DNA from 4 places in the Ancylomarina sp. YFZ004 genome. Region 2 is predicted to be linked to each of the others. Evidence: riboswitches for the same ligand, from Rfam matches in the RefSeq annotation. Region 2 holds a riboswitch; each other region holds the start of a gene.
What was found. Region 2 has a riboswitch for cobalamin ahead of ACXR6G_RS09310 (TonB-dependent receptor plug domain-containing protein). Riboswitches for the same ligand answer to the same signal wherever they lie in the genome.
Positions count from the first base shown of each region.

Region 1: linked by a shared signal. The riboswitch ahead of ACXR6G_RS01775 (ABC transporter substrate-binding protein) and the one ahead of ACXR6G_RS09310 (TonB-dependent receptor plug domain-containing protein) in region 2 are both predicted to bind cobalamin.
Region 3: linked by a shared signal. The riboswitch ahead of ACXR6G_RS17970 (precorrin-2 dehydrogenase/sirohydrochlorin ferrochelatase family protein) and the one ahead of ACXR6G_RS09310 (TonB-dependent receptor plug domain-containing protein) in region 2 are both predicted to bind cobalamin.
Region 4: linked by a shared signal. The riboswitch ahead of ACXR6G_RS14255 (sigma-54-dependent transcriptional regulator) and the one ahead of ACXR6G_RS09310 (TonB-dependent receptor plug domain-containing protein) in region 2 are both predicted to bind cobalamin.

Region 1 is NZ_JBTCHQ010000001.1:429,462-437,024, forward strand. Features, by position in the region: gene ACXR6G_RS01760 (HU family DNA-binding protein) at 27-299, opposite strand; gene ACXR6G_RS01765 (ABC transporter ATP-binding protein) at 698-1,717, opposite strand; gene ACXR6G_RS01770 (iron chelate uptake ABC transporter family permease subunit) at 1,773-2,813, opposite strand; gene ACXR6G_RS01775 (ABC transporter substrate-binding protein) at 2,855-4,036, opposite strand; cobalamin riboswitch at 4,117-4,326, opposite strand; gene ACXR6G_RS01780 (Arc family DNA-binding protein) at 4,446-4,637, opposite strand; gene ACXR6G_RS01785 (SPFH domain-containing protein) at 4,649-5,503, opposite strand; gene dnaA (chromosomal replication initiator protein DnaA) at 6,027-7,457, shown strand; gene ACXR6G_RS01795 (hypothetical protein) at 7,548-7,563, shown strand, end outside.
Region 2 is NZ_JBTCHQ010000004.1:389,010-396,572, reverse strand. Features, by position in the region: gene ACXR6G_RS09325 (PKD domain-containing protein) at 1-106, shown strand, start outside; gene ACXR6G_RS09320 (dipeptidase) at 205-1,842, opposite strand; gene ACXR6G_RS09315 (hypothetical protein) at 2,114-3,190, opposite strand; gene ACXR6G_RS09310 (TonB-dependent receptor plug domain-containing protein) at 3,221-5,236, opposite strand; cobalamin riboswitch at 5,220-5,426, opposite strand; gene ACXR6G_RS09305 (TonB-dependent receptor plug domain-containing protein) at 5,572-7,563, opposite strand, start outside.
Region 3 is NZ_JBTCHQ010000014.1:82,124-89,686, forward strand. Features, by position in the region: gene cobI (precorrin-2 C(20)-methyltransferase) at 1-551, opposite strand, end outside; gene ACXR6G_RS17960 (sirohydrochlorin chelatase) at 555-1,415, opposite strand; gene cobA (uroporphyrinogen-III C-methyltransferase) at 1,434-2,213, opposite strand; gene ACXR6G_RS17970 (precorrin-2 dehydrogenase/sirohydrochlorin ferrochelatase family protein) at 2,261-2,872, opposite strand; cobalamin riboswitch at 3,006-3,212, opposite strand; gene ACXR6G_RS17975 (sodium:solute symporter family protein) at 3,438-4,892, shown strand; gene ACXR6G_RS17980 (TonB-dependent receptor plug domain-containing protein) at 5,747-7,563, shown strand, end outside.
Region 4 is NZ_JBTCHQ010000009.1:70,302-77,864, reverse strand. Features, by position in the region: gene topA (type I DNA topoisomerase) at 1-56, opposite strand, end outside; gene ACXR6G_RS14260 (transglycosylase domain-containing protein) at 276-2,651, shown strand; cobalamin riboswitch at 2,696-2,891, shown strand; gene ACXR6G_RS14255 (sigma-54-dependent transcriptional regulator) at 3,131-4,456, shown strand; gene ACXR6G_RS14250 (hypothetical protein) at 4,483-4,722, shown strand; gene ACXR6G_RS14245 (ATP-binding protein) at 4,729-7,266, opposite strand.

The DNA.
Region 1 (7,563 bases), on a different contig from region 2:
CTCCTTTAAAATTTCTTATTCTTTAATTATTGAATTACCTCAACAAGCTCAGAACCTGCTTTGAATTTAATAACTTTTTTAGCTGGAATATCAATTGGCTTACCAGTTTGAGGGTTTCTTCCAGTTCTAGCTTCACGAGTTGAAACAGAGAATGAACCAAATCCGATAAGAGCTACTCTATCTTCACCTTTAAGAGCTTCAGAAGTAGTTTCGATAAAAGCATCAAGAGCTTTTTTTGCATCAGCTTTAGTTAAACCGGCTTTGTTAGCCATTGCTTCAATTAATTGAGCCTTGTTCATAATTTATAAGTTTTTTGGGTTAATAAAAATGTTTTTTTATCTGAATCACACACAAATATAACGGTTTTATTAAGCTTTGCAAATTTCAGAGGACAAAAAAATCAATTTTTTATGATTTTAAAGTAGCAACATAATAATATACACACACCCTATATACACGGCATTATAGAGTAAAAAAACGTACATATTTTTCAAAAAACATCACATAAGTTAAATCCCATCAACTAAAAACGTTCCATGCCCAATATCAACAACACAGGCTTAATCGCTGATTATCAGACACAAGCACAAAGGAGCACCAACCTACACCCTTAATAACCACATAGATATTAAACTTAATACAACACCAAGGAGGCCATTCATAATAAAGCATTCAAAAAACGGCTTATTCTTAATCCTTACAAATTTGAACTTAGAGCAAGCAAGAGCTCTTGAATACTTTTGCAATTCGTAAGCTCACCATTATTGTGAATTTCCCATTCCATCCTATCCTCAATTAGATGAATAGAACAATTATCAGTTTTCTCACAAGTAACTTGATACCCCTCACGCGAAAGCGCTCTTTGTGTCCAAAACCCCATCACATCATTCCCTACCAGTTGTATTTTTTGCTTTTTCTGATAATTCATGATGAAATTCCCAGTTTTTCTATCAAAATTGAATGATTTATTCTTAAAAGTATCTTCAATACTACCTGAAAGAACCAAATCTTCAGGAACTCCAATTTTAAAATCATTATTCTTAGACATCAACCAAATAATATCAGCAGCTTGTAAGGCTAAATCAAGTTCGTGAGTTGATAAAAGGATAGCCTTATCAGTTTCTTTGGCTAGATTCCTTAATAAACGCATTATTTCAACTCGATTAGGCAAGTCTAAATGGGCTGTAGGTTCATCCAACATGATTAATGGGGTATCCTGAGCCAAAGCCTTAGCGATCATCACACGTTGTCGCTCACCATCACTCAACTGATTAATGAACTTATTTGCATATGCCCATAAGCCCACTTGCTCGAGAGCCCACTTAATCATAGCTTCATCCTTCTCTGACAAGCGTCCCATCCACGACGTATAAGGATGCCTCCCAAGAGATACAATGTGATAAACGGAAAGATTCCCCACTTCTAATCGTTCAGTTAAAACGATACTTAACAAACGAGCAATCTCTCCAAAGTTACGCTCACGTATAGGTACACCCTCAACCAAAGTTTTACCTTTTAAGGGCGCTTGCAAACCTGCAATAGTTCGCATTAAAGTCGATTTCCCAGAACCATTAGGTCCCAACAAACAAACCAACTCTCCTCTTCGAACAGTTAGATTAAGGTCAGATAAAAGACATAAATCCTCACTCCTCTTTTGCTTATAACCTATCGATAAGCCATCGGTTTCTAATATATCCTTACAGTAATTATCACTCACAATAATAATTTCTTAGTACACAATTCAAAACTATACCTTCACTTGAAATATTTCTTTAGGAAAAAGAAGCCTTTACACTCCTACTCCTTAAAATCACCCATATCACCACAGGACCACCAAACATGGCGGTTACTGAGTTTATTGGTAATGTCGTTTGGTTGCCTGGAACTTGTGATAGAATATCACAAATCAACATAAGAGCTGCACCTATAAGAACAACAGCAGGCAATAAAACCTTATGACTAGCGGTTCCAAAGATAGCTCGTGCCATATGTGGGACTGCAACACCTATAAAAGCAATAGGCCCTGTAAATGCCGTTAAAGTACCTGCAACAAGAGCAGTACTAATTATAACCCAAATTCGAGTTCTATTTACGGATATACCAACACCACGCGCATAATTTTCACCCAACAACAAGGCATCCAGCGGTTTTATCAACACAAAAGACATCAGTAAGCCTAAAACGACGACTGGTGCCATTAAATGCATCTCATTCCAAGTAACACCACTAAGACTTCCAAATGTCCACACAATAAAACTTTGCAGTTGCTCAGGATCACTAAAATACTGTAGGATATTCACAACGGCTCCAGTTATACTTCCAAACATGATACCAATAATCAATAATGAGACACTGTCTGAAATTCGAATAGAAGCCATTCCAATAATTACAAATATAATAGAGGCACCAGCAATAGCAGATACAACTAGAGCCCAACTACCAAGGAAACTATATATAGCTCCAAAAACACCTGGTAGTAAAACTGAGGCCATAACCATCAATGCAACTCCCAAACTAGCTCCAGAACTAATTCCTAAGACATATGGACCTGCCAAGGGGTTTCGAAATAGAGTTTGCATCATTAAGCCAGACACAGATAAACCAGCTCCTACAAGAATAGCAGTTATAGCCTTAGGTAATCTAAAATTTAAGATGATATAATTCCAAGATGTTTTAACATCCTCTCCCATTAAAATTGCCATAATTTTATCGGAAGGAATACTTACACTCCCAAGAATAAGATCGACAACTAAAAACAAGGCAATGAGGATAAAAAGACCTCCAAATAGTATGATTTTCGATTTATTTTGCATTTCTAAATTCAATTATTTTTTCTGTACAAATTCGCAACACCCTAGTCTAATTTCTTATAAAAGTAAAGTTCATGATCAGGAAATAATTTTGGATGTAAAACTTTAGCGACATCCTTCAACAATAGATCGGGACATATCACTCCTGACTCATAATAATCATTAGCTCCCTTTTCATTTGTTCGTTTAGTGACAGAATAAACTTGCCCATCTTTATAGGCTTGAAACAAGGTATATCTTTCATCTAAGGCTTTCATTTCTTTTAAACTTTGGCAATGTGCTGGACCAAACCAAATTTTAGAACCAGACTGTTTATCAAGCACGACTTCAAAACTTAAAGGAATACTCCCTTGTGTTGAGTCAGAAAACCAACAATATTCACCTTTCGCATCGCGTAATAATTGAGCTAAATAACTCTGTCCACCTGGCATATACCAAACCCCTTTATAATGGTAACCAGAAATAACATCTGGTTTATCTTCAACATCCTTAATTTTTGATTTAATATTAGAATACCTATTTTCTAGATCAGTAAATAAATCGTCGGCTTTTTGCTCCATATTAAAAAATGCGGCTATAAATTTTGACCACTCAGCACGTGCAAGTGGGCCACTCTCCATCCATTCAATATTAAAAGCAACTGGCAAACCTGCATTTATCAATTTCGTTTCATCATTGGATATTTTCATAAATCCTGCAACCATTACAAGCTCAGGAGATAAATCAACGATTCTTTCAAAATCGAGAGTTGCTGCATGTCCAACTCCAATAACATGACCACTTTCAACTCTTTTCGAAAGCTTTTTATTATAAACTTTATCAGGCAAGGACACGGCTACTATTTTATCTGCAACACCCAGAAAATTCAATATGCCTATTTGAGTACTCGAAAGAGCAGCAATACTTCTAACTGGCACTTCGATAATCTGACCATCGGATGGTAAACTGATACCATCTTTTTTTCCTCTAGGGATAAGATAATACTTCTGGAAAACTTGCCCTTTATTCCAAGGATCAAGTACAGACAGCTCCTTATATCCATCATGGATATCAATTTTAAAACCTTTAGCATGCTTGATATTTGATTCGAAATAGAAAGATGAATCAACAATTTCATTGGGAGTTTCCGTTTTGGAAATCGTTTTCTTGTTTGTAGATTTCCCACAAGATAGGACGAGGAATAAACTAAGTGCTAAACTTAGAAGCATTAATTGACGAATACCCATTACATAAAATTAGAATGGGAAGTAGAAAAGAAGATACAACCAAAAAGTCATAATCTCGTTACTCAACTCCCGAAGTTACGAATATAAAAAAACTAAAGGCAGGTCTTCTGGCTTATCCATTCAAACGCCTTCCCATTCACCTCAGATTTTTGAGATACTAATAGTGGCTTTATCATTTGAATATACAATTCGATCTAACGAACAGGACATACAGCTGCGGGAACAGCTCCGGTTTTAAACCGGATTCCCTTTTAATTCCCATTTAGGAAACCTATTTACCTGCAAAGCTATGCAATATTTATAAAAAAAAAGCAAAATGGTCATTCTCATTGAGTGTCATAAATTGAAAAGAAAACACCACTTGTCATAAAAAAAGTGATTGTTGACTTGCAACAACCACTTCAGTTCTTTAATCTTCGGGTTCATTGATTTCTTCAGAATCTGGAACTTCTTTCTTTATACGTCCAGACTCTTTTAGGGCTTTATTAATAATCCATTCAATTTGCCCATTAGAACTCCGAAATTCATCAGCAGCCCATTTCTCCAGTTTCTTGTAGATTTCTGGATTTAATCGCAAAACAAAGGATTTCTTTTTTGTCATATTTTAATTTCCTATTGATACAAGCTTCCCGCATTTATGACAGGTGTTACATCCTTGTCAGAACAAAGAACAACCATCAAACTACTCACCATTGTAGCTTTCTTTTCTTCATCAAGTTCAATTACATCTTTTTCTTTCAGTTGATCAAGAGCCATTTCAACCATACTTACAGCCCCTTCAACAATTTTAAATCTTGCTGCAACCACAGCAGTTGCTTGTTGACGACGTAACATTGCACCAGCAATTTCAGAAGCATAAGCCAAATAATTTATTCTTGCCTCCATAACTTCAATCCCTGCTATTTCCAATCTATCAGTAAGTTCTTTTTCAAGCAATTCACTCACGTCATTACCTCCGGAACGTAAAGTAACCTCAGCCATCTCATCTTCAAAATTATCGTAAGGATACGAACCAGCCATGTGTCTAATAGCTGCCTCTGATTGAATCGCTACGAAACTAGAGTAATCATTGACATCAAAACTTGCTTTGAAAGTATCCCTCACACGCCACACCAAGACAACACCTATCATAATAGGGTTACCAATCTTATCATTCACTTTAATGGGATCGCTATCAAGATTTCTTGCTCGCAAAGATACTTTTCTCTTCGCAAAAAATGGGTTAACCCAGAAAAAACCATTCGCTTTTATAGTTCCTTTATATTCTCCAAATAAAATTAAAACAACCGACTGATTCGGATTTACAACGACAAAGCCTGGCGTCATAAACACACCAATCAAAAGTGCAATCACAAAAGCGGGGTGATGAATAACAGCCAGCCCAAAAATTCCAATCAAAAGTGAAATCAGAACTAAAAAGATAATGAAATAGCCTGATAAAGGTGAAAAGTTTCTTTCCTGTTTCATATTTATAGTATTTTGATATTATTTTGATATCAAAGTTATGAAATATTTTTTAATTGAACAAGTCTTCGTTTTCGAAGAGACTAAAAGATTAGTGCTCAAATCATATCGAAAGTTTTTAATTATCAATAAAAACTAACGACTTCAACTAACAAATTATGTTTACACATAATTAAGGAAATTGTTATAAAGATTGAATGATTTGAACACAACATCTCATTAACAAAACACACCGTTTTGTTAATTACAAATTAAAAATTTTCTTATTTAAATTCATTAAACTTGGATTTACAAAAAACCCTACTAGTCAGGCACTTAAGCGCGTAAAAACACCTAAGTCCCTAGAGCACAATTGATTAATTTTTATTTATTTATTTTCATTCTCTAACAGCTGATGTTTCAAGGGATAAATCGTCTTTTTTAAAAGTCAAGTTTAATTTCATTTTTTTTACAGATTTTTTTTATCCAAATTTGCATGACCCAATAAAATCTAGCCATTAAAACGTCTTAAAATTCTGAACAAGAAATGAACGATAATTACTTCCAAATCTGGGAAAATTGCTTAGCCGTAATTAAGGATAATGTTTCGCCAATTAGCTATAGTACATGGTTTCAACCTATCGTACCATTAAAGTTGGAGAATGAAATTCTTACTTTACAGGTACCTAGCCATTTCTTCTACGAGTACCTGGAAGAGAAGTATATTGATCTACTTAGAAAGACTTTAAGAAAGGAACTTGGTTCTAATGCAAAATTAGAATACAATGTTGTGATGGAGAATAATCAGATGGCTAATATGAAGCCTCTATCTGTTGTCGTTCCTGGGAACAACCCAGCATACACAAAAAACAGACCCGTTAAGAATCCTTTTTCTCAAGAGGAACCTAGCATCAAGAATCCATTTATTATACCGGGTATTAAAAAATTGCAAATTGATTCTCAACTAAACCCTGATTATACTTTTTCTAATTTTATTGAAGGTGATTGCAACCGATTAGCTCGTTCTGCTGGTTGGGCCGTTTCTGAGAATCCTGGAGGAACAGCATTTAACCCACTTGTATTATATGGTGATTCTGGTTTAGGAAAAACTCACTTGGCTCAGTCAATAGGATTGAAAGCAAAAGAGATTCATCCTGAGAAAACAGTTCTATACGTAAGTTCACAAAAATTCCAAACTCAGTTTACTGAAGCTATTCGTAATAATAACAAGAACGATTTCCTTCATTTTTATCAAATGATCGACATCTTGATTATTGACGATATTCAGGAGTTAGCGGGTAAAGAAAAAACACAAAATACATTTTTCCATATTTTCAACCACTTACACCAATCAGGTAAGCAATTAATTTTGACTTCTGATAAGGCACCTATTGAATTGAAAGGTATGGAGAATCGCTTACTTTCTCGTTTTAAATGGGGATTGTCAGCTGATTTGCAAAACCCGGATTATGAAACAAGAGTTCGTATTTTGCAACAAAAAGCATATAAAGATGGTATCATTCTAGAGAATGATGTGATTGAATATATCGCAACACATGTCATCAACAATGTTCGTGAATTAGAAGGAGCTCTTATTTCACTTTTAGCTCAATCAACACTGAACAAAAAAGAATTAAATCTAGAATTGGCAATTGAAATTATCGATAAATTGGTAAAGAATACCAAGCGTGAAATTTCAATTGACTACATTCAAAAGATTGTTTGTGATCATTTCAATATGCCTATCGACCTGCTTCAAGCCAAGACTAGAAAGCGTGAAATTGTACAAGCTCGTCAAATTGCAATGTATTTTTCAAAGTCTATGACTAAGGCTTCTTTATCAACCATTGGTTCACAAATTGGAAAAAAAGATCATGCAACTGTTTTACATGCATGTAAAACAGTTAACAATCTAATAGATACAGACAGAGCGTTTAAAACTCAGATTGAAGAAATAAATAAAAAATTGAAAATGTAATTGCCTACAGGCCTTACAATTTTAAAATATACAGAGGAGCTGTTCTAAAAAGAGCAGCTCTTTTTTTTAAACAAAAAATAAAGATACAAGATGTTACTCATACTAC
Region 2 (7,563 bases):
ATATATCTGGAAAATCAGAGCCGTATTTAAAAATGGTGCCACATGGCAAGGCATGAAAATACATGGCAAGTATCATAGAGAAGGTTCAATCACGCTTATTAAATAGCGAAAGTTCAATCTAAAAAAAAGGGAGTTTCCTCGTAAGGAGCTCCCTTTTAAACACATAACTATCTAGTTCTGATATAGCGTTACATAACCAAAAGTTTAATAGTGAATAGGTTCTATAGCTTTTCCTTTTTTCCAAACAGGTAGTAAATGGCTTGAGTTATCTTGAATTACTTTATTAATCCATTCTTGAGAATAGCCTACTGTTTCAGCTCTGCCCTTTTCATCTTTTATATAACCATCATTGTATTTCGTAATCAGATGCTCAGCTAGTTCAAGCCATCTTTCTGCGACTAAATCAAGTTGGTCATTAGAAAAATCTGAAAGAAAACCTGCTGCTAATTTTGGATCTATTTTGTATAGTTCTCCTGCAGCTTTATCGATAGCAGGGATATATGCATAGAATTTATCTTCCAATTCTCTTTGTACTTTTTGGATATCCTTAATCATATCCGAATACCTTAAATCAGAATAATTAGATACAAAATTAAATCTCCACCAAGCTGAATCCCAAGAAAATTTCTGAAGTGTTCCTTGTCCCCATATCTTCGATATTTCTTTTGTACAAGAATAAACAGGCGTGTAGCAAGTGTAATAGGTGTCATCATAGCCATACCATAGCACCCCTCCGATTTCGTTAGGCAACCACGATCGTGATTGAGCAATAAAAGAAAATGCGGTGTTTCTTGTGGAAATAGGTCTCTCCCAAACAGCAGTTTTCCCATCTGATTCGAGAACTAGAGGACGACAACGGTTAGGACTTCCGAATGGACCAGCTTCTATTCCTTTTGTCATATCAAATGCAGTTCCTTCGTAATGATCTCTTATCAAATATGAAACCGCTTTTACATCCAATTTAGAATCTGGTTTTATCCATAAAGGGTATCGTTCTGCACCAACAACACCACGGTGATAATCTGTTGACAATTCTAATGAGGGTGCACATCGGTTAAACATGCTCCACACTCTTGATTCACAATATCTCAAATTTGAAGGATTGGATGGATCATAGGCTTCATTAAATCGGAATGGCTCACCAGATTCAGGCTTATAATAGCCTTTCTCGATGGCTAATGAAATTACATTCTTAGAATAAAGACAATTCTCAGGATCATCTAAGGGAAATTCTCCGATTCTAGACTTGTTGGCATGTGCTGAAATGTAACCATCAGGCACTTTTCTTGCTACCCAAACTGCGCCTTTCCCATCTTCTCCAGTTCCAGCCATTTCCAGAATCCAAACTTCATTGGCATCGGCAATAGAAAAGGATTCTCCTTCGCAATTAAAACCATATTCCTCAGCTAACTCTGTCATTACTTTTACCGCTTCTAATGCAGTTTTCGATCGTTTAAGAGCGAGTTGCATCAGAGTCCAATAATGAAGAAGATTTGATGAATTAACCAATTCGGCTCTTCCTCCAAAAGTTGTTTCTCCTATTGATACCTGATGCTCATTCATATGTGGTCCAACAATGGCATAAGTGTGTAATACTTGTTTTATAGCACCTAAAACATTGCCACTCCAATCCTTTATTTCAAGCATTTCTCCAGGCTTATAGTCTGCTGCTTCTACCACCCTTAAACGAGGATGAAATTCGCCATCGCAGGTGTAAACAACCATAACAGAACCGTCCTTTGAGGCGCCTTTAGTAACAATAAAATTTGTACAAGCAGAAACATCAAAGATGGTACTGGCTTGAATAAATACGATTAAGAAAAATAAAAATGTTTTGTGCATAGGTTTATGATTGAGTTAAGTTATTCGGGGGTTTAGGTTCAGTTCAATTGATATTCATCAGTCAAACCTTCCGAAATTATTAAAAGGACTCAAATAAACAAAGCTCAAGTGGAGATAAAGACAGAGAACAAGAGTAAAATAGAAGCTTTCTTATTTATTAAAAAAAATGAAGAAGTAAGCCATTAAAGGATGTGAAAAAAGGGAACTCCATGAAGAAGTTCCCTTAATATCTTGAAAAGAAGAGCCTAATGACTCATCTGTTATGCTTGTTCTAGTACTTAAAATTTGACGAGTTTGGCATAACACCAACAGCAAATGATTTCATTTCCTGAGCCTCTTCATCATAAACAACAACTTCACCTGCCTGACCGAAAGTTGCATTACAACACCAGATATTTCCATTCTCAGGGTTTACATCAATACCATAGAATGTTTTATCAAGAAACTTCTCTGTTGGTAAAACAGTAGCTTTATAATCCATTGCATATACTGCATCTGACATAAAATAAATTGTCTTTTTATCTTTAGAGATACAAATATTTTTCAAACCTGGTGTAGAAATATCTGTCAACTCGTAAGAAGTCACTTCATTATTTGCGACACTAATTTTTGATACACCTGGTTCAGCAAGTCCAATTAAAGCCCAATTGCTATCGTAACTTGGCTTACCTCCGCAATACACCCATACATCTCCATTTGCATCAACAACCATATCCTTAGGACAGTTTTTAACCTCAAGAGTAGTTACCACAGTGTTAGAGTTAATATCGATAACAGATACTGTTTTATCGCTATTAGACCATCCACCAGAGTTTGCCACATAAAGCTTATCACCTGATAAAACCATTTTCTCTGGACCAGCACCCACTTCAATTCTTTTTACAATTTTTAAGGTAGTTAGATTAATAACTAAAACTTCATTTTTATCACCTGCGTTAGCTCCACTACCATTAGACACATACGCTATATCACCAACCACGGTAATATCACGTGGATAGCTTAAATCTGTAATTGACTCTACATGCTTAAACGTAACTTTATCAACAATCTCAACATAACCTGCCCCAGTCGTTGTAGTCGCTGTAATAAGAGCATATTCATCTGAAAAAGTCATAGACTGAGGAAATTTTCCTAATGGCAAACCATTAACAGACTCAAAATAGTTTAGAGTAGGCTCACCTGAAACCTTATCGATAAAAGTGATACTCCCGTTAGTGCTTCCTTCATTTAACACATAAATTCCATCAACACTCACATTGGGGATTGAATCATTATCATCATCAGAACATGACACAAATAAAAGACTTGCTACTACAAGATACATCGCAAGATTCAATACTTTTTTCATCTTATTTTAAATTTAATTGTATAAACAACTTTATTTCAACTTAATATTAAGCCCCAAATAAAAGGCTCTCCCAGGCATAGGGTAAAATTTAACAAGTTCGTATGACTTATTAAATATATTTTCAACTCGTCCATTAAAACTAACATCTGTTCCAGCTAGTTTTAGCTTATACGCTCCATTAATATCCAACAAAATATTTCCTTCTAAATTATCTCCATCATTCGTTTTTGTATCTGAACGATGTGAGGCTAAAAGTCCAACACTCCATTTTTCGTGAATCAAATCACTCCCCAATTTCACAATATGATGAGGACGATACGCTAATTCCTTTTTATAATTCGTAGCCATTTTATCATTATAATAAGTATCATTATAAGCATACTTCATTGTGAAATTGAACTTATAATCATGATATATATCCTTATTATAATTGGCTTCCAATTCAACTCCTTGAGAAAGAACTTTACCAGTATTCTTAGGACTCCAATAACTTCCATCGGGTTGCCATGAAATGGCATTCGTATTATCAGCCCTATAATAATTCAAATCAATCCCCATTAAACCATCGGCTAATTTTCTTTCCAGCATAATCAAGCCTAGCTCATAATTCCAACCTTCTTCCGATTTAAGATTGAGATTCCCTCCAGGGATCCAATACCTTTCGTTAAATGTAGGTCTGCGGTAATGGCTTCCAACTTTAAATCGAAAGTCGAAAATATTTGGTAAAACATGAACCAATGAACTGGCTGCAAACATCGATGGCGGATCAACCTCGCTACTTTTATCTTGAGTCCATGATAAAACGAATTTTCCAATTCGCGGTGCATAATTGGCTACAATCCCAAATTTCGTTTCATTTTCCGTAATCGTATTCCCATAAGCCGATGCATCAGCTTCCAGATAATTATACTTTAAATTGGCATCGAAACTCAACTTTGAAGTCGCATACCAACGGACATTCATTTCATTAATCAAACGTTGAGATGAAATTTTAGAATAGATCTTATAAGGGCCTCCTACCGTCTCTTTATCGGTATATTTTAAATTATCCGACAAGTATGCAATTTTGGCTTCTACACGAAATTTGTTGAAAAGATGTTTCCATCCCACAAAAGCTTTTATAGAAGAATCTCTTTGTTTCTGAAGGCTATGAGGCTTTCCAATCCCCATCAAACCTGCTATGTTTTTATTCTTAACCTGATACCAAATGCCTAAATCAATAAAATGCTCATTCAAGTTAAAATGAAGATCCTGAATTATGCCATAATCCTTATTTTCATTATGATTTAGCTTTTCTGTGGGCGAACCAAAATCATAAATATCGTCATACTCGAAATCATTTTTACCATATCTGTAAAACACTTGACCTGAATACGAAATATATTTGTTAGAGTAAGCTCCAACTAAACTCTGTTTTGAATTTGAAAAACTACCGTATTCAGAAATGAAATTTAAACGTGAATGTTTTTTCCAAGTAGGTATATTGGATAAATTGATAGCACCACCATATGTACCACTTCCATATAAGGATCCTGGAGCTCCAAAAACAACCTCTATATCGTCAAAGGCTCCAGCGCTAATTAAGGAAAGATCGGCTGAACCTGTAGTCACTGAATTTACTGGAATCCCATTCCAATTAACCGATGTGTGAGTAGCAGATGCCCCTCGAATACCTACAGTTGATAAAGCTCCTAAAGAACCATTCGATGACATATTAACCAGTGAAACCTTTTGCAATAGTGTGGCCAAATCCTGACTTCCATATCGCACAAGGGTTAATGAATCAATTTCCTGATGCTTTTCAGCTTCTGAAAAATGCTTCAATCTAGGTGCTAAAATATCAATGGTATTAATCTGAATCGTATCGACTCCAACAGTTTGACTCCAACTATTTAAGCTTATAAAGCTTACTAACAGCACAAGTAATAATTTCAACTTCATCTTATAATTGATAAAGAAGAAAACACAAGGATAGAACAATAGAAATATCGCATTCGATCGTCTTCCAAACATCTTCTCCGAATGTTTTGAAAAATAAGTTTGCATTGGCAGGTCTTCTGACTTACTCAACTTTTTCGGCCTTCCCATCCGCCTAAGGCGAACAGTGGCATTGCAGTGAAAAAGCTTTTTTCTGAGCTTACAGCTACGGGAACAGCTCCGGACTCACACCGGATTCCCTTTTCATCTCCATCTGACAAAAGTCAGATTCACGAGAACCAATTACGCTGCAAATGTATAAAAAAAAACAAAATCAGACGACCTAATCTCTTATTTGGAACATATTCCTAAACACACTATAAATCAACAGCTAACAAACCACCTATCATAAAAAAAGGATGTTCCACAATTGGAACATCCCTTTTTGAGTGAATTAATAGATTTTAGAATCGACAATTGAACTTAGCCATTATCGATCTTCCTGGCATATTGTAAGCATCTTTTTCAGTGTAATTTTCATCCAATAGATTGGATACTGTCAAACCTAAAGTATATTTTTCTTTGAAAGTATAAGAAACAGAGTAATCGAAAACGTAAGATACCGGATGACGTAACAACTCTTCGTTAATCAGATCAGAACGTACTTCCTTACCATTGAAAATAATTGGTTCCTTTGTAATATTTGGCCAATTTGAATAATCAGCCATATATATATAGTTATTCTCATAACGATGACCGATATATCGTCCATTCAAACGTGTTGTGAATCCTTTCAAATTATCGAATTCCAAACCAAATGATGCGGTATTATCGCGGACATACCTCATAGCTCCTTTTTGATTATGGCCCTGAGCATCCTTGTATTTCAAATCTGCATCAATAATATGAGTGTAATTTAAGTACGCTCGTAACGAATAATCATAATCACTTAAAGCACCAAAGTCATAAGAAGCAATCAATTCTAACCCCTTCATTTTAGCTTTTTGTGCATTTATATATGTTGTACTATAATCTGGTAAATTTGATCTTATGATCTTATCCTTATGATGTGTGCTGAAATAAGTTAAATCAAAATTAATCCCTTGCTTAAACTTATTGTAAGTGAAACCAAAATCTACGGTGTTTGATCTTTCCGGATCAAGGCCAGGATTACCAACTGTTACTGAAGATCCTCTTGTATACTCACCAGCAACCTGATAAGCTTTTGGTGCTAAAAAAGCATCTCCCCAACTTGTATGAGCAGAAAGACCATCAAGTAGTTCAAATTTCAAACCAATATTTTTAGTAAACACCCAATAGTTCTCACTACTTTTTAGGTTTGCTAAAAGCTTATCAGCTTCCAATTCAAACTTAACATTATCACCACGAACCCCAATTAACAGATTCAATTTTTCATTCGGCAATTTAAACTGAGATTGTGCAAAAATTCCTGTTGATATATTTTTATGATTAGGTTGATAAGGAGCTTCTATCTCACCAGAGGGTTTATAGTTCTTACTCTTGTAACTTTCAGTTTTATTATCTAATCCAAGAGCTAAAGTGTGGTCTCCAATTTGATAAGTATCATGCAATTGAAATCCATATGTTTTAAAAGAACTTACAAAGTCACCATAGCCATCTGAACCTACATCATAAGTTTTGTTATCCTCATCAGAATAATATGGCGAAAATTTAATTTGATGGCCATCTAGATTTCCCATTAAATCAAACCCGAATGAATAACGTTCAATATCTTTGGAATCCATACCTTCAGTATGCCAAAAGTTACCGGGTGTCTCAACATCATCAGCTTTGTAGTATCCCCCATTAAAGTTTATTTCCCAATTCTTTGAAAGAATAAAACCAATTCTAGAACTCACACTATAGGTTTCGAACTGAGAATTCTCCATTCGTTCGCCATAGGTAGAAGGATCTAAAATAGATTTGGCATATTCTTCATCGTAAAGATTACGATTACCAATTTTATAATCCTTTGCTTGTCTGTTATGAGCCAAAGAAATATCAAAATTCGTTTTATCTGATAAAGCGCCTCCCATAGAGAGGTTTGTTTTAGACGTTTTAAAACTTCCATATTCAATCCCAAACTGGCCTGCTAATTCACCACTATTCTTTTTCGTTACCACATTAATAACCCCAGACATAGCTGCTGATCCATACTGAGCTGAAAAAGGTCCTTTCAACACTTCTACTCTTTCAACATTTTGTAGGTCGATACTAGCAATATTATCTGTTCCTGAAGGTTTTCCGTCTATTAATATAAGTGTATACTTAACGGATGGCGAAGGTGTAAACCCACGCATACTAACAACGGCTGAAACACCTGGATATTGAAGAATATCAACCGAAGATGAACGTTTAAGTAAGCCAGCCACATTATTGGCTGGTGATGCTTTAATCACACGCTGAGTAATCACATCTACCTTTTGAGGTAGATC
Region 3 (7,563 bases), on a different contig from region 2:
GTTTTTACTTTTGACACTTTCATCAATACGATGGTATCATTCTCTTCAAGTTGTTTTAGCAAACCTTCTTTGCTGTCTACATTCGGATCGACTAAAACCTTATCGCTTAAAGTACAAATGGGTAAACCTGATTTTGAACCTGCCAAAATAAAAGCGGGTACACCCGGAATCATTTCATATGATATATTGTTATTTTTCAGATGTTTTAAGAGATAAGCAAATGTGCTGAAGAACGAAATATCGCCCTCACTCACCACCGAAACATGCAAATCCTGCTCTATATCTGCCTGAATTTTCTGAAACAATTCAAAATAGGCTCCCTCCGCCTCTGATCTGTCGTAAGACATTTTCAAGGGTATCGGATATAGTTGCAAATCATTTAAACCTAATTGTTTTAAAATAGGGAGCGAAAAACTAGAATTACCTTTTTTCTCAGATACACTAGCAGGATAATAAATCTTATCAGAATGCTGAAGTGTTTTAAGAGCCTTTATTGTAATCAATTCGGGATCGCCTGGTCCTAAGGAAACCCCATATACTTTACCTGTCATATTCTAATGTTTATGATCGTGTGAATGTCCGTGATGATGTGCATGGCTGTGATCGTGTCCATGGTGATGGTGGTGATGTGAACAAGCAGAAGGATCTCTACTTTCAATCAAATCCACCTTGCCTTCTTCAACCGCTTTCAATCTCAACATCAGAATATCGATCAGCAGATCACTCTCGCCAATTTTAGGACATAGAATGAACTCCTTTTCAGGATGCTTCAATTTGAATTCTTCTATGCTTCTAATTGCATTATCCAGATAAACTCCTGGGAAGAAAATATAGGGTAAAGCGATAATACGCTTATATGATAATTGATCTAAAACAGCCAAAGCTTTATCTACCGAAGGGAAAGTCATACGTGAAGTAAAAGCATTGATCATGAATGGCATTTTCAACTCTTCCTGAGCCAAACGAGAGAGCTTGAGCATATCACCATTTGAATCGGCCATAGAAGCACCAATACCAATTGGGAAGAAAGCGGTATCGCTCATATCTTCATCAGAGATACTCTTCTTGATTAGATCCAAAGAAAGATCCACCATTTCCTGACATACGCCAATGTAATTAGCCAATTTGATTGTCACCTCATGTTTTTCCTGAAGCTCGTGAAGCTTATTCGGAATATCAGCAGCAATATGAACACCATTGAATAAGAAAACAGGCACCGCAATAATTTCCTCTACACCCTTAGCCTTCAACTTGCTTACACCTTGTTCGAAATTAGGTTCAGAAAGTTCCAGAAAACCATATTCAACTTCATAATCAGTTATTGTGCTTGCAAATTTCTCTGCAAATGCTTTAAAAGCTAACTCTCCAACTTGAACACGAGTACCGTGTCCGCACAGTAATATTCCCTTCTTCATATTTAAGATTTATGAATTTTAATTGATGATTGAGTATTCCTCTTTTGCTTGTGCTTCTTCAGCTACAGCCATCAGTTTATCTGATATAGAAACGACCTCGCCAACAACCATAATGGCTGGTGGGCGAAAATCTAAAGCTTCCATCTTTGCAATGATATTATGCAATTCACCTTTCACAACTTCCTGCTCTGGACAAGTTCCCCAACGAATTAAGGCAACCGGAGTTTCTTTTGAACGTCCATGTTTCATCAAATTGTTAATGATAGTCGGCGCATTGGTTATGCCCATATAAAAGACAAGCGTATCGATACCTGTAGAAATTTTATCCCACTGCAAATCTCTTTCGCGACTTACTGGAGGATGACCGGTGAAGAATGCCACTGAAGAAGAAACATTACGAGCCGTTACAGGAATACCAGCATAAGCTGGTGCAGCAATACCTGAAGTGATACCAGGAATCTCTTCAAATTGAATTCCATTCTCAAGCAATTTAATCGCTTCTTCACTCCCTCTACCAAATACGTAAGGATCACCACCTTTTAATCGAACAACCGTCTTACCCATTTTGGCATAATCCACAATCATCTGATTGATATCTTCCTGTGGGCAAGTGTGATTCTTATGCTTTTTCCCAACATAAATACTCTCACAACTGTCCTTACAATAGTCCAGAAGTTCAATATTAACCAAGTAGTCGTAGAATACGACATCGGCAATTTTTAAAGCCTCAGCGGCCTTAACGGTAATTAAACCTTTATCTCCAGGTCCTGCTCCGGTTATATATACTTTTCCGTTCATTATATCTTTCTTAAATATAGTATCTCAATTTATCGATGCGAATCGATTTATAGGTTCCAAGTTTTTGTATCAACCTTATCTAATAATGCTTCTACCTTTTCAAGTAAATTATCCTTCATAAAGGCCTTCTTTTCCTTTTCGCCAAGTCCAAGAGTATCCTTTACCATCTGATTTCTCAGACGCCCCAACTCCAGAACTTCTTCTTGCAAAGAGTTATCGAATTTTTGATCGAGATATGTACGTATTTTTTTAGCCAGATAAGGATTTTGACCATTGGATGAAACAGCCAGTTGAATATCGCCACATTGAGTAGCAGCTGCCGGATAAAAATTGGAATATTCAGATGAATTGGCTGAATTAAATAGAATAGCTTGTGATTCAGCATCTGCACCTATTCGAGAATTTGTTTCTGAACAATCAGTTGCAGCTATTACAAGAAAAAAGCCATTGACATCATTGGCTTGATACGTGCTATTAAGATAATGGTAGGCACCTGCCTCACGCATTTCTTGCAGAATAGCAGTAATATTTGGAGCAATTAGTGTGACATTTGCTTCAGCCTTAATCAAAGATTTAAGCTTACGTTCTGCCACTTTTCCGCCGCCCACAATTAAACAATTCCGGCCCTTTAGATTTAAACTTACTGAATACCAGCTCATCGCACTTTAGTTTACATTAACACTCTGATTTTTAACAAATCAATTTCCAGGTAAGCAACTAAATATGATGGGGTATGTTTGTTTAATTGAAGATAAATATATCTACAAACAACTCCCTTCCCCAAGAGTCTTAAGTTTGATTACCGTTTTGGCAGGTTTCCTGACTTGTTTCGTAGATCAATAGATCGGTTTTATTCCTTCCCATTCCGAGTGTTGGAACAGTGGATTTAGTAAAAACCATAAAAAACTTACAGTAGCGGGGGCTGTATCGGACTTTAACCGAATTCCCTTTTAAAGCTCAATCGACGATTAAGCTTTCACCAAAACTGCGTCAAATGTAAGCGTTTTTTATTCTCTCCAAAACAATTTAAAGACGATTTGTTCTTTTTTAGATTTGTTATAAAACATCAATATCCTGAACAGGTGTTAAATATCAACATCATAAGCTTTCTGATTAGGTCATCACAGCTTCTAATTCAGACTAATTATTCTTTTTTTATTCCTAAACCATCAAGAAAATCTGTATCTATGTATCTTTAATCAATTTTTAAGTTTTAATAATCACATGGCTTCTTTACAAGTATTCTCCATAACCCTATTAGCAATCTATGTTATTCTCATTGTCGGATCATCTATATTTTCTAAGAAAAGTGATTCTATTGAAGGCTATTTCCTAGCCAACAGATCCCTCTCTTTCTTAGCCTTAGCCATCACGTTTATTGCTTCGTGGTGGGGAGCTGGTTCAGCTATTGAAACGGCTGATCACTCCTATCAGAATGGAGTTTCTGCCTTCTGGATTTATGGAATGCCTGTTTTATTCTCTACGGGTTTACTCTTTGTATTTGCGAGGGCCATCCGAAAAGTGGGCAGCATCACGCAACCCCAATTATTGGAAGAACGATATGGAAAAGCTCCAGCACTAATGCTTTCGGTACTGATTTTCTTATTCATGACGATTACAGCTGCCTCACAAATTGTAGGAATTGGTATATTCTTCGAAAAATTTCTACACTTAGATTATAAGATGTCAGCCATTATTGGAACAGGTATTGTCTTACTCTATTCCTTTTTTGGAGGATTCAAAGCTGTTGTCCGTACTGATATCATACAATTTGTCTTTCTCTTATCGGCCTCAATATTGGTCTTTGCCTACGCCTATTATTATTCAGGAGGAATTCCTGCAATTAAGAATATTGCTGATACAAAAGGCTTAAGCAACTATTTCTCTTTTACCCATCAGATATCAAGTAATATGGTTTATATCATCACATTTGGTAGTGCGTGGATGATACAGGCCAATGTCTGGCAACGAATTTCAGCAGCTCGATCTCCCCACGATGCTCGTAAGATGATAGGCTTAAGCTTTCTAGTCTATATCCCTCTTTACCTAATGGTGACTTTTACGGGGATGCTAGCTTTAGGCTTATTTGAAGAGATGCCTCAAGGTGGTGTTATTTCAGGCATTATCAATGATTATATGCCTCCATTCCTTGGTGCATTAATCTTTGTGGGTATTTGTTCGGCCATTATGTCTACCATGGATTCTTTGATCAACACGGGAGCTATGGTTCTTTGTGTAGATATATACAAAAACAAGTTTAAGCCTGATGCCAAACAAAAACAACTTCTGATCGTTGGAAAGCTAGGAACAATTGTTGTCACGCTTATTGCCTTGGTTATTGGTCTCGAAATAAAATCAATTCTTAAGGTTTCATGGCTTGCTGCCGATCTTTTATCAACGGGTGCTTTCGTCCCTTTAATGCTAGGCTTTATTTGGAAAAGGGGGACTACGATTGGAGCGATGTCGTCTATGATTTTTGGCACCATTTTCTCGCTTTACAACTTAACGGTTGCTCTGGGTGCCAAACTGCCTCTTCCCTGGGAAATTGGAACAGCCAAACATGTTTTAATTGGCATGCTTGGATCAGCCTTAGTTTATTTAATTGCCAGCTTAGTCAGCAAAGCTGAAACAAATAAATCGGCATCATTTATTGCTAAGGTTGGTTTCAATAAATCATAAAACGTTTCTACACTCCCAAAGATATATAATAGATTCATCGGCATGATAGGCTACAATTCCACAAGTAGTATCAAGTTACAGTAAAGTAGCAGCGTGCTAAAACCCCTTGCTACTGGACGATTACATCGTGTGGTTTTTATTTCTAACAAAGGAACGCGATACTACTGAAACGAAGTGGAGCTCGGCGAAGCTAATTAGTATAAGTCCGACATAAGCATCGCACTTATTAAGACTCTCTTTATCCTTGAATCTTTTTTCTCCGGTTTGGTCCTTATTTGCTCCGCTTTGGTATTTCTGAGGTACCCTCCCTACCTGGGAAGTGCGGCTTGGTACTTCTGAGTTCCGGTTTGGCATCTTTTCACTCCGACTTGGTTCTTTTGAGGTACTCCCCCCTACTTCGGAGGCACCCCCACCCTGTTAAATAGATTCCATTTTTAAAGACACACAACCCAGCACCTCCCATTCCCCTTATGAACAACAACTTACAGAAACATGGTTGCTTTTCACAAGTGGTATCAAGCATAATAATTATAGGTTTATCAGTTACAACTGGAATATTTTGAAGTATTTTTTAAGTAGATAAATTTCATTTCAACTCCCCCTGAAATCTTAAAACACTATTTACAATAACACTAATCTTATGTTGTTTTTAATTAATCTTAATACAAATCAATATTGATATTTAGCTAATCAGTTAAATATTTTTTAAGTTAAGGCTTCTTAAGCCTAAATATAACCCAAATCGCATGGTCCATTTACCCAAAAATGTTCCCCTACTTGTCTTAATTTTGATACTTAATTCGTTTCAACTCTTTAGCCAAACAGATACAAGTAAAGTTGAAAATCTCTTTGATATGTCGTTCGAAGAATTGCTAAACCAAAATGTTGTAACGGCTTCAAAATACGAACAGTCTTTATCAGAAGCTCCTTCTTCAATTACGATCGTTACTTCAGATGATATAAGGGATTATGGTTATAATACATTGGATGAAGCATTAAATAGCCAAAAAGGATTTTATATTTCAAACGATCGTAATTATAGTTATATCGGAACCCGTGGATTTGGAAGGTCGGGCGATTATAACAATCGTAGTAAATTGTTGATAAATGGGCATACATTAAATGAAAATGTGTTTGGTTCAGCATCGTTTGGCTCGGCCTTATCATTTAACATGGATTTAATTGACCGTATTGAAATCGTACGAGGACCAGGTTCATCGATGTATGGTTCCGGTGCAATGTTAAGTGTTATAAATATAATCACCAAAAAGGGTCATGACATTGATGGCCTTGATATTAAAACTACATTAGGCAGTTATAATAAAAAAGAAGCTTCTGCCCTCTGGGGAAAAACATTGGAGAATGGCATTGATATAGTTATCTCGGGAATTGCTGGTCAAACAGATGGTCCCGATTTATATTTCGAAGATTTAGATACTCCCGAAACAAATCACGGAATTTCGAACGGTCTTGATTGGGAAAAGTTGTATGGTTTATACTCAGAAATTTCTAAAGGAAATCTGACAATTAAGGCTTCATTATCAAATCGCAGGAAAGGGATTCCGACCGGCGCATGGGAAACAGACCTCATAAACACCTCAAAATCTCTGGACTTAAGATATTACTTCGATCTTCAATACAAAAAAGAATTTAATAAAAAACTTTCCTTTCTACTTCGCTCATATTATGACAGTGACAATTATAAGGGGAAATACTCTTATGAATCTTACAAAAGCTATGATAAATCGAATAGTAACTGGCTAGGTACTGAGGCACAATTTATTTATAATATTAACAAGAAAAATAAATTTTCAGGAGGTGTCGGATATAAATATAATTCTGAAGCCAGTTACAAGGAGTGGGATTTGGATGAAACATATATGGATAAGAACAAACCATATTCTGAATTTTCGATTTATGTACAGGATGAATATAAAGTGTTACCAAATTTACGGTTAACAGCAGGTCTTCGGTTTGATTACCATTCATTTGGCACCAATTCTTTCTCACCAAGACTAGCTGCAATATACAATATCACAAAAAAATCAACCTTAAAACTATTATACTGTGAAGCGTACAGAACGCCCAGCTTTTATGAAACACAGTATGAAGAGAATGGGTATTTAAAAGCCAATAGTAATATAGACCCGGAAAGAATTCGAACAACAGAAGTGGTTTGGGAATATAATCCTCTAAATAATCTTTTTATATCAACGGCATTATATCAATACAAAATGAGAAAGCTAATTGATCAGACTCTTGATGAGGAAGATGGCTTAGTTTATTTTCAAAATATTGGGAGAGTTTCTGGTAAAGGTTTAGAGTTTGAAATTAAATACAAACCTCAAAATAAAACGACTCTATTTGTAAATGGCGCATTACAAAAGTCTATTGATTCGAATTCAAAAACTAAACTAACGAATTCGCCAAAATTACTTTTAAAAGCAGGAGTTATTCAATCAGTTACTGATTTGTTTACGATTTCTCCTGAATGTTTTTTTGAATCAAAAAGGAAAACGATTTACAAAACTTCAACAGATCCGTTTTTTCTGGCAAATCTCAATATAAGGTCCAAAATGTTATTTAATCATGTAATGGTCAATTTTAAAATAAGGAACATATTTGATACAGAATATGCTTATCCGGGTGGATACGAACACGCTCAACATTC
Region 4 (7,563 bases), on a different contig from region 2:
TTCTCAATTGTTTTTGCCTTTGCAGGGGACTCAACAATAACTAAATTCTCTACCATCGCATCAATATTTATGGAAAATCGTGCTCTAAAATTTTGTGCAAAGTAAAAACATATGAACCCTAAGTTCCAAATTTTATGATACTAATTTTCAAAACAATTCATTTTAGGTGTCTTATTTTGAAGTAAAACTAACTCATAAGATTTGTTGTTTTATTTACTATTTTTACGAACCAATTGCATACAAACAAAGCCGAACAACAATTAATTTTAGATAATATGACTGAGTCAGATCTTAACAATACAGACAACAAAATTAAAGGATCTAAAAATTTTAAAAAATATATCATTGCATTCTGGACTATGTTTTCTCTAGTAGTTTTAGGTGTAATCTTTTTATTTATGGGTATATCAAATGGAAACTTTGGATTTATGCCTAGTTTCGAGGAGCTTGAAAACCCAAAAAATAGTTTGGCTACCGAAATTTATTCTGCAGATAAGGTTCTTCTTGGAAAATTCTATTTCCAAAACAGAAGTTTCGTAAAATACGGGGATTTATCTCCTGATATGGTTCATGCTTTAGTGGCAACCGAAGATGTTAGATACTACGACCACTCAGGGATTGATTTAATTGGTCTTGCTCGTGTTGCTAAAGGATTGGTTACCGCCAACAAAAATGCTGGAGGAGGAAGTACACTTTCGCAACAATTGGCTAAAATGCTTTTTCCAAGAGAGCGCTTCAGTAGCAAATTTGATATGGTGTTTCGAAAATTTCGCGAATGGGTTATCAGCGTTAAACTTGAACGCAGCTATACCAAAGAGGAAATTCTGACCATGTATTTAAATAAGTATGACTTTTTAAATCAAGCTATAGGAATTAAGTCGGCTGCTCGTGTTTATTTTAATACAACTCCAGATTCATTAAGCATTGAACAATCAGCTATGTTAGTTGGAATGGCTAAGAACTCTTCATATTACAACCCACTGCGACGACCAGAATTGACACGAGATAGACGAAATACTGTGCTCAGTCAAATGGTAAAATACAATTATCTTGAGCAACAGCAATACGATTCACTAAAGCTTTTACCTCTTAACCTGGATTACCAAAAGGTTGACCATAAAAGAGGCAGCGCAACTTACTTTAGAGAGTATCTAAGAACAAGCCTTACAGCAAGAAAACCTGTCGAAAGCAGATATCCTTCCTGGAATAAACAACGATTTATTGAAGATTCCCTTCAGTGGAAGAACAACCCATTTTTTGGATGGTGCAATAAAAATAAAAAAGCAGATGGTGAATTCTATAATATTTATAGGGATGGTCTAAAAATATATACGACGCTTGATTCTCGTATGCAGAAATATGCAGAGCAAGCCGTCAGAGAACATTTAGGGCTTGATTTACAGTCAGCTTTCGACAGAGAGAAGAAATATCACAAAAACCCTCCATTTTCAAATGATTTGGACGATGAAGCCGTAGAAAAGAACTTATACCTATCGATGAAAAGAAGTGAAAGATATCGTGTTTTAAAGGACAAAGATATTTCTCTTGATTCTATAAAAAGTATTTTTGAAACACCGACCCCAATGAGAATTTTCACTTGGAAGGGAGAACGTGATACCCTATTATCACCTAACGATTCTATGCTTTATTATAAAGGGTTTCTTCGTGCTGGTTTTATGTCAATGGTTCCACAAACAGGTGAGGTTAGAGCCTACGTGGGTGGACCAAACTACAAACACTTTATGTACGATATGGTAAATGTTGGTAAACGTCAAGTTGGTTCTATCATTAAACCATTCCTATATACGGTTGCCATGCAAGAAGGATTAACACCATGCGATAAGGTTCCAAATATTGCACCGACTTTTGATTTGGGTAACGGAACAACATGGACATCTAGAAATTCAACCAGTGCTCGAACGGGAGAAATGGTGACACTTAAATGGGGATTGGCCCATTCTGTAAATAATATCTCTGGCTGGGTCTTGAAACAATTCAAACCTCAAACCATAGTCGATATGGCTAAAAAAATGGGTATTATCAGTCGAATTGATCCTGTACCATCAATATTCCTAGGCACATCAGAAATTACGGTTAGAGAAATGGTCGGAGCCTATGGAACTTATGCCAACAAAGGTGTTTACATTAAACCTCGTTTTATTTCAAGAATTGAAGATAGTAAAGGAAACGAAGTTGCTCGCTCTATCCCACAAAAGCATGAGGTGATGAGTGCTAAAACAGCTTATTTAATGACCAACCTACTCCAAGGTGTAGTGAAGCAAGGAACAGGTGGGCGACTGGGATGGAAATACAACCTTCGCAACGCTATTGGGGGGAAAACCGGAACCACTCAAAACCATTCTGATGGTTGGTTTATGGGAGTTACACCCAACCTTGTTTCTGGTGTTTGGGTTGGTGCTGAAGACAGAGCCATCCACTTCGAAGGTATTCGACTGGGACAAGGAGCCAATATGGCTTTACCTATTTGGGCACTATATATGCAAAAAGTATATGCTGATGAATCTTTAAATATATCAAAAGGCAAATTTGAAAAGCCAGAAGGCTTCAATATTGATTTGGATTGTAACACACAATCCGCAAATCCCAGGAATAAAGGTTTAATCGAAAGTGAAGAAGAAGATTTCTTTTAAAATCAGTCATCTGGTAATATTGGCAAATGATCAATTTTTGATTAAACTTGCAGAACGATTTGGGTTCCGAAAGGAATAATAGGGAATCCTGTTAAAAACAGGAGCTGTCCCCGCAGCTGTAATTCTCGATTCGAAATTTTTCGAATCTGTATTTTGAACGAAAGACCACTGTTTCTATCAAACGGGAAGGTGTTCAAAATTGAGAAAAGCCAGAAGACCTGCCTTAATCATGAGTTTAGCTTTCGGGTAAGAAAAGCAGAAAGTCTCTGTAACCTTTCACTTTTTTGACGCAAGCAGAGTTGATCTTTGCCATAGATTGCTCGTGAAAATTCATAAGTAACTGTTAAAAGGATTGTAAAATTGCGATAGCAAGCTTACAATCCTTTGTTTTTTTTTCAAACTCATAGTATTCCATCAAAGCTTTTTAATTAATTTTGTTTAAATTGACTTTCACAGTTTAGCATCCCGATAAGCTCATTATGAATAAAATCCTCATTATAGACGATGATCCTACGATCTGTATCATGCTTCAAGGCCTACTTAATAAGAAAGGTTTCGAATCAGATATCGCCTTTTCTGCCAATGAAGGATTAAAAAAATTTAGCAGTTTTAAGCCGAATTTAGTTATTAGTGATTTCCGCTTACCAGATATCAATGGTCTTGATCTTCTCAAGCAGATAAAGAGTTTGAATCCTCACATGCCCGTCATCATCATGACATCTTATGCTGAAATTCGAACAGCCGTGAATGCTATTAAACTAGGAGCTTACGAATACATAACAAAACCTCTCAATCCTGAAGAAATACTCGTACTTATCAATTCTGCAATAGCAAAATCTAAAACTGTTGATAAAACGAAGAAAATTGAATTTATCCGTGGTAAAAGCCCGAATTCAGTTCAAATAGATCAGTATATAAGTCTGGTTGCTCCTACTGATATGTCTGTAATTATTGAGGGTGAAAGTGGAACAGGGAAAGAAATTGTTGCACGTAGAATTCATGAGGCCAGTGCCCGAAAGAATAAAAATTTCGTAGCAGTAGATTGTGGTGCATTGTCGAATGAATTAGCCGGCAGTGAACTTTTCGGTCACAATAAAGGCTCATTTACGGGTGCTATTAGTGATAAAAAAGGTCAGTTCGAATTTGCCAAAGGAGGAACACTCTTCCTGGATGAAATTGGAAATTTATCCTACGAAATCCAGATCAAACTATTAAGAGCTATTCAAGAAAGAAAAATCCGACAGCTTGGCAGTAATAATGATATTGATACCGATGTTAGAATCCTCGTTGCCACTAATGAAGATCTAATTAAAGAGGTTAATAAGGCTAATTTCAGAGAAGATTTATATCACCGGTTAAACGAATTCAAAATTTCGGTTCCAGCTCTTCGTGATAGAAAAGAAGATATCAAATTATTTGCTGATAATTTTCTAAGCCTATCCAATAAGGAACTCAATAAGAACATCAATAATTTTTCTGATGAATTTATTCAAAAGTTAAAAGATTACAGCTGGCCTGGAAATTTAAGAGAACTTAGAAATGTGATCAGAAGAGCCTTACTTTTAAGTACAGGGGATCGTGTTGAAACATCTGCCTTACCTACAGAAATCCTCCACTATCAGGAGACCACTACCCTATCTGATAATACAACAGATCTGAAACTCATTCAGGCTTCAACAGAAAGAGATAAAATTATAGATATTTTGAGAGAAGTCAACAACAATAAATCGAAGGCAGCTCGCTTACTCAATATCGATAGAAAAACACTTTATACTAAAATGAAGCAATACGGTATTGAGGGCTGATTTCACCTTTAAAATCTTAACAAAGAATGACAAGAAAATTCCTAGATTATACAATTTATTACCTTACGGTTTGTGCTCCATTCATTCTTATCTACAAACCCGAATTCGACATTAGTCAATTCATGATAGTCTATTTTTTATTCTTCAGACCTCTAATTGATGGTTTGTTCTTGACCTACCTAACCAAAAAATCAAGTTGGGATTTCTATATTCCATTCTACTCACACACGAAATATTTCAGAATGTTTTTAGGAGGAAAACTATAAAATTGATCAAGAGTTCTTTTGCAAGTCTTCAATTTGTTCAAAAACTTGATTTGATATTTCATCTAGTTTATCGATAAAACTGTTCACCTCATCAAGATTCATTAGCTCATCAGGATTTTGATGAATCATTTTTTCTAATTCTATCAAAATCTCGCTTGCTGAAACTATTCCAAGTTGACGATAAGAGCTCAACATTCTATGGGCTATTTCGCCTAACTGAGTATGATTTTCTTCTTTACTTGCTTCCTTTAGGAGCTGCAAACTTTCTTTAGCTATTCGAACGAAACTAGTCAAGACCTGATTAACTATGCCTTTATCCCCCCCAGTGAATTTCTCTATCTCAGATAATTCAAATAATAGATGATTGGTTTCATATATTGATTTTACTTCCTCTATTGGGCTTATTTCAACTTCGAGATTCAATTGCTCACACAGGATTTGAAGTAATGTATCTTCTTCAAAAGGCTTCAATAAGTAAGCTGACATGCCTTCTTTGATGTATTTATTTAAATCTACTTGACGGACATTCGCTGTTAGAGCAATAATAGGCATATCTAATTTTAGCTTGGTTCGAATATGCTTACAAAGATCCACACCTCCCATTTCAGGCATATGAATATCGGTTAATAAGATATCATACTTGGTATCTTTCATGCTTTCAAGAGCCTTCAAACCATTGTCAACAAAGTTTGCATTTAGATTCCAACCTTTAAAAATTGTTTGCAGCAAAAGAGAACTGTATTCATCATCTTCAGCCACCAATATTCTTTTTTGCTTCAATGCGTCGGGCACTACATTTATCACCTTCAATACAGACTCTTCACCTATTACATTTCCTTTTACAATTGGAAGATTTAAACAAAACTCAGATCCTTTATCCAATTCACTGCTGACACTTAAATCGCCACCTAACATTCTAGCTAATCGACGACTAATTGATAAGCCCAATCCAGTTCCACCATATTTTCTTGCAGAGAACGATTCTGCCTGACTGAAATCTTCAAACACATGTTCTAATTTATCTGAAGAGATACCAATCCCAGTATCCATTAAGCTTACTTTAAGAATGTTTTTATCTGCATTTGTTTCCATAACAGCCTTTATACTTACAGCACCTTTTTCTGTAAACTTAATGGCATTGGAACCAAGATTCAGTAGAATCTGTTTTAAACGAAAAGGATCACTTTCAAAATAATATTGATCTTCACCTTCGTAAGTCCATGAAAATTCTAAGTTCTTCTTATTAGCCGTTTCGCTTAGCAGATTGAAAACCTCATGAATCAATTTCTTTGGTTCAAAACTCTGCTTTTCGATCACTAGTTTACCAGCTTCAATTTTCGCTAAATCTAAAATATCATTAACCAAACCTAAAAGATGATTTGAAGAGTTCTCTATCACCTCAACATACTTTGTTTGCTCAGTATTCATTTCGGTTTTTTCAAGCTGGCGGGAAAAACCAATCAAAGCATTTAATGGTGTTCTAATCTCATGACTCATCGATGCTAAAAATTCTTCTTTCACCTTAGCTAATTCCTCAGCTTTGCCTTTGGCAAGGATAAGTTGTTTTTTTAGATAATCTGATTTTGAAAGATCGAGCAGGGTAAAAAGGATGAATAATACACCAAAAATAAACCCAACAATAATAACGATGGTAATGAGTATAATGGAGTCTTTAGCTAACTGCTCGGTTTGGGTAACCTTTTGTGTAATATCTCTGATTTGTTGCTGTTCAAGCTCAGTTAGTAGCTTTTTTATCTTCTGTAATATGATAGAGTTTTCATCAACTAATTTGAGTTCCTCATGCATTAATCTTTCACGAGCCTTTTGCTCTTTCCTACGAGATGACTCTAATTCTTCCTTAAAACTATTGAAAAGGCTATCTTGCTTTAAGATAAAACTACTATCAATACCCACCTCTTGACGCTCAATCACACGATCAACAACCTCGTACTCGGATTCTTTTTTCTTTCCAAATTTAATTCCAAGGAAACTTTTAGGTTCTTCTACCTTTTTCTTGGTTTTCATTATTGTATCAACAATAGTCCGCTTGGTTATAGAGTTCTCAAGCTCTGCTCGAGAATAATTTGAGGCATCACTCAATTCTTTTAAAGCTTGTTCGGTATAATTTATACTCTCCTTAACCTTTTTTATTCGAGCAAAAGCATTTAATTTTTTGGAACGAACATCAATCAAAAAGATCATCGAATCAATCATTTGGATTGAATGTGCATTCTTAATATTACTTGAACGCAAAGAATCCAGATCATATTTAATAGACTCAACCTTTTTTACAAACAAATTCAAATACTGATCTTTCTTAGTCAAAGAATAAATTCGAATATGATTTTCAGCTTCAGAAAGATCCGTAAGAAGGTGGTTCATACGAGAAATTTCAGCATCAGGCTTGGAGAGTTGAGAAACTGAATTCATCAACCTTTTATAGCTTGAGTGACCAATAAACCCAGCACTAACTATCGTTACTAGTAATACAAGATAACCTGCAATCACTTTTACTTTGATGTGTTGATCTTTATTTTTTACCATATGAGGTTCGAAATGTTTGTAAAATACAAATTTAGAGGATTTTATATATAAACCGATGTTAAAATTCTACAATTGAGGATTTCTCACTCAGTTCTGGCTAATAATTCCCCAATTCAAATCTAAGTTCAAGACTCAAAGTGGAAGTTAAATCACTTCATTAAAATCTCATCTGCCACATTTTAAGCAATTTACAGTATTGATGGTGCAAAATAAGATAAGCAAATTTCTTTTGGCACAGTATTTACAATACAGGTATCAAGAATTAAACTAGAATCACATAACTAAAGAATAGAAAAA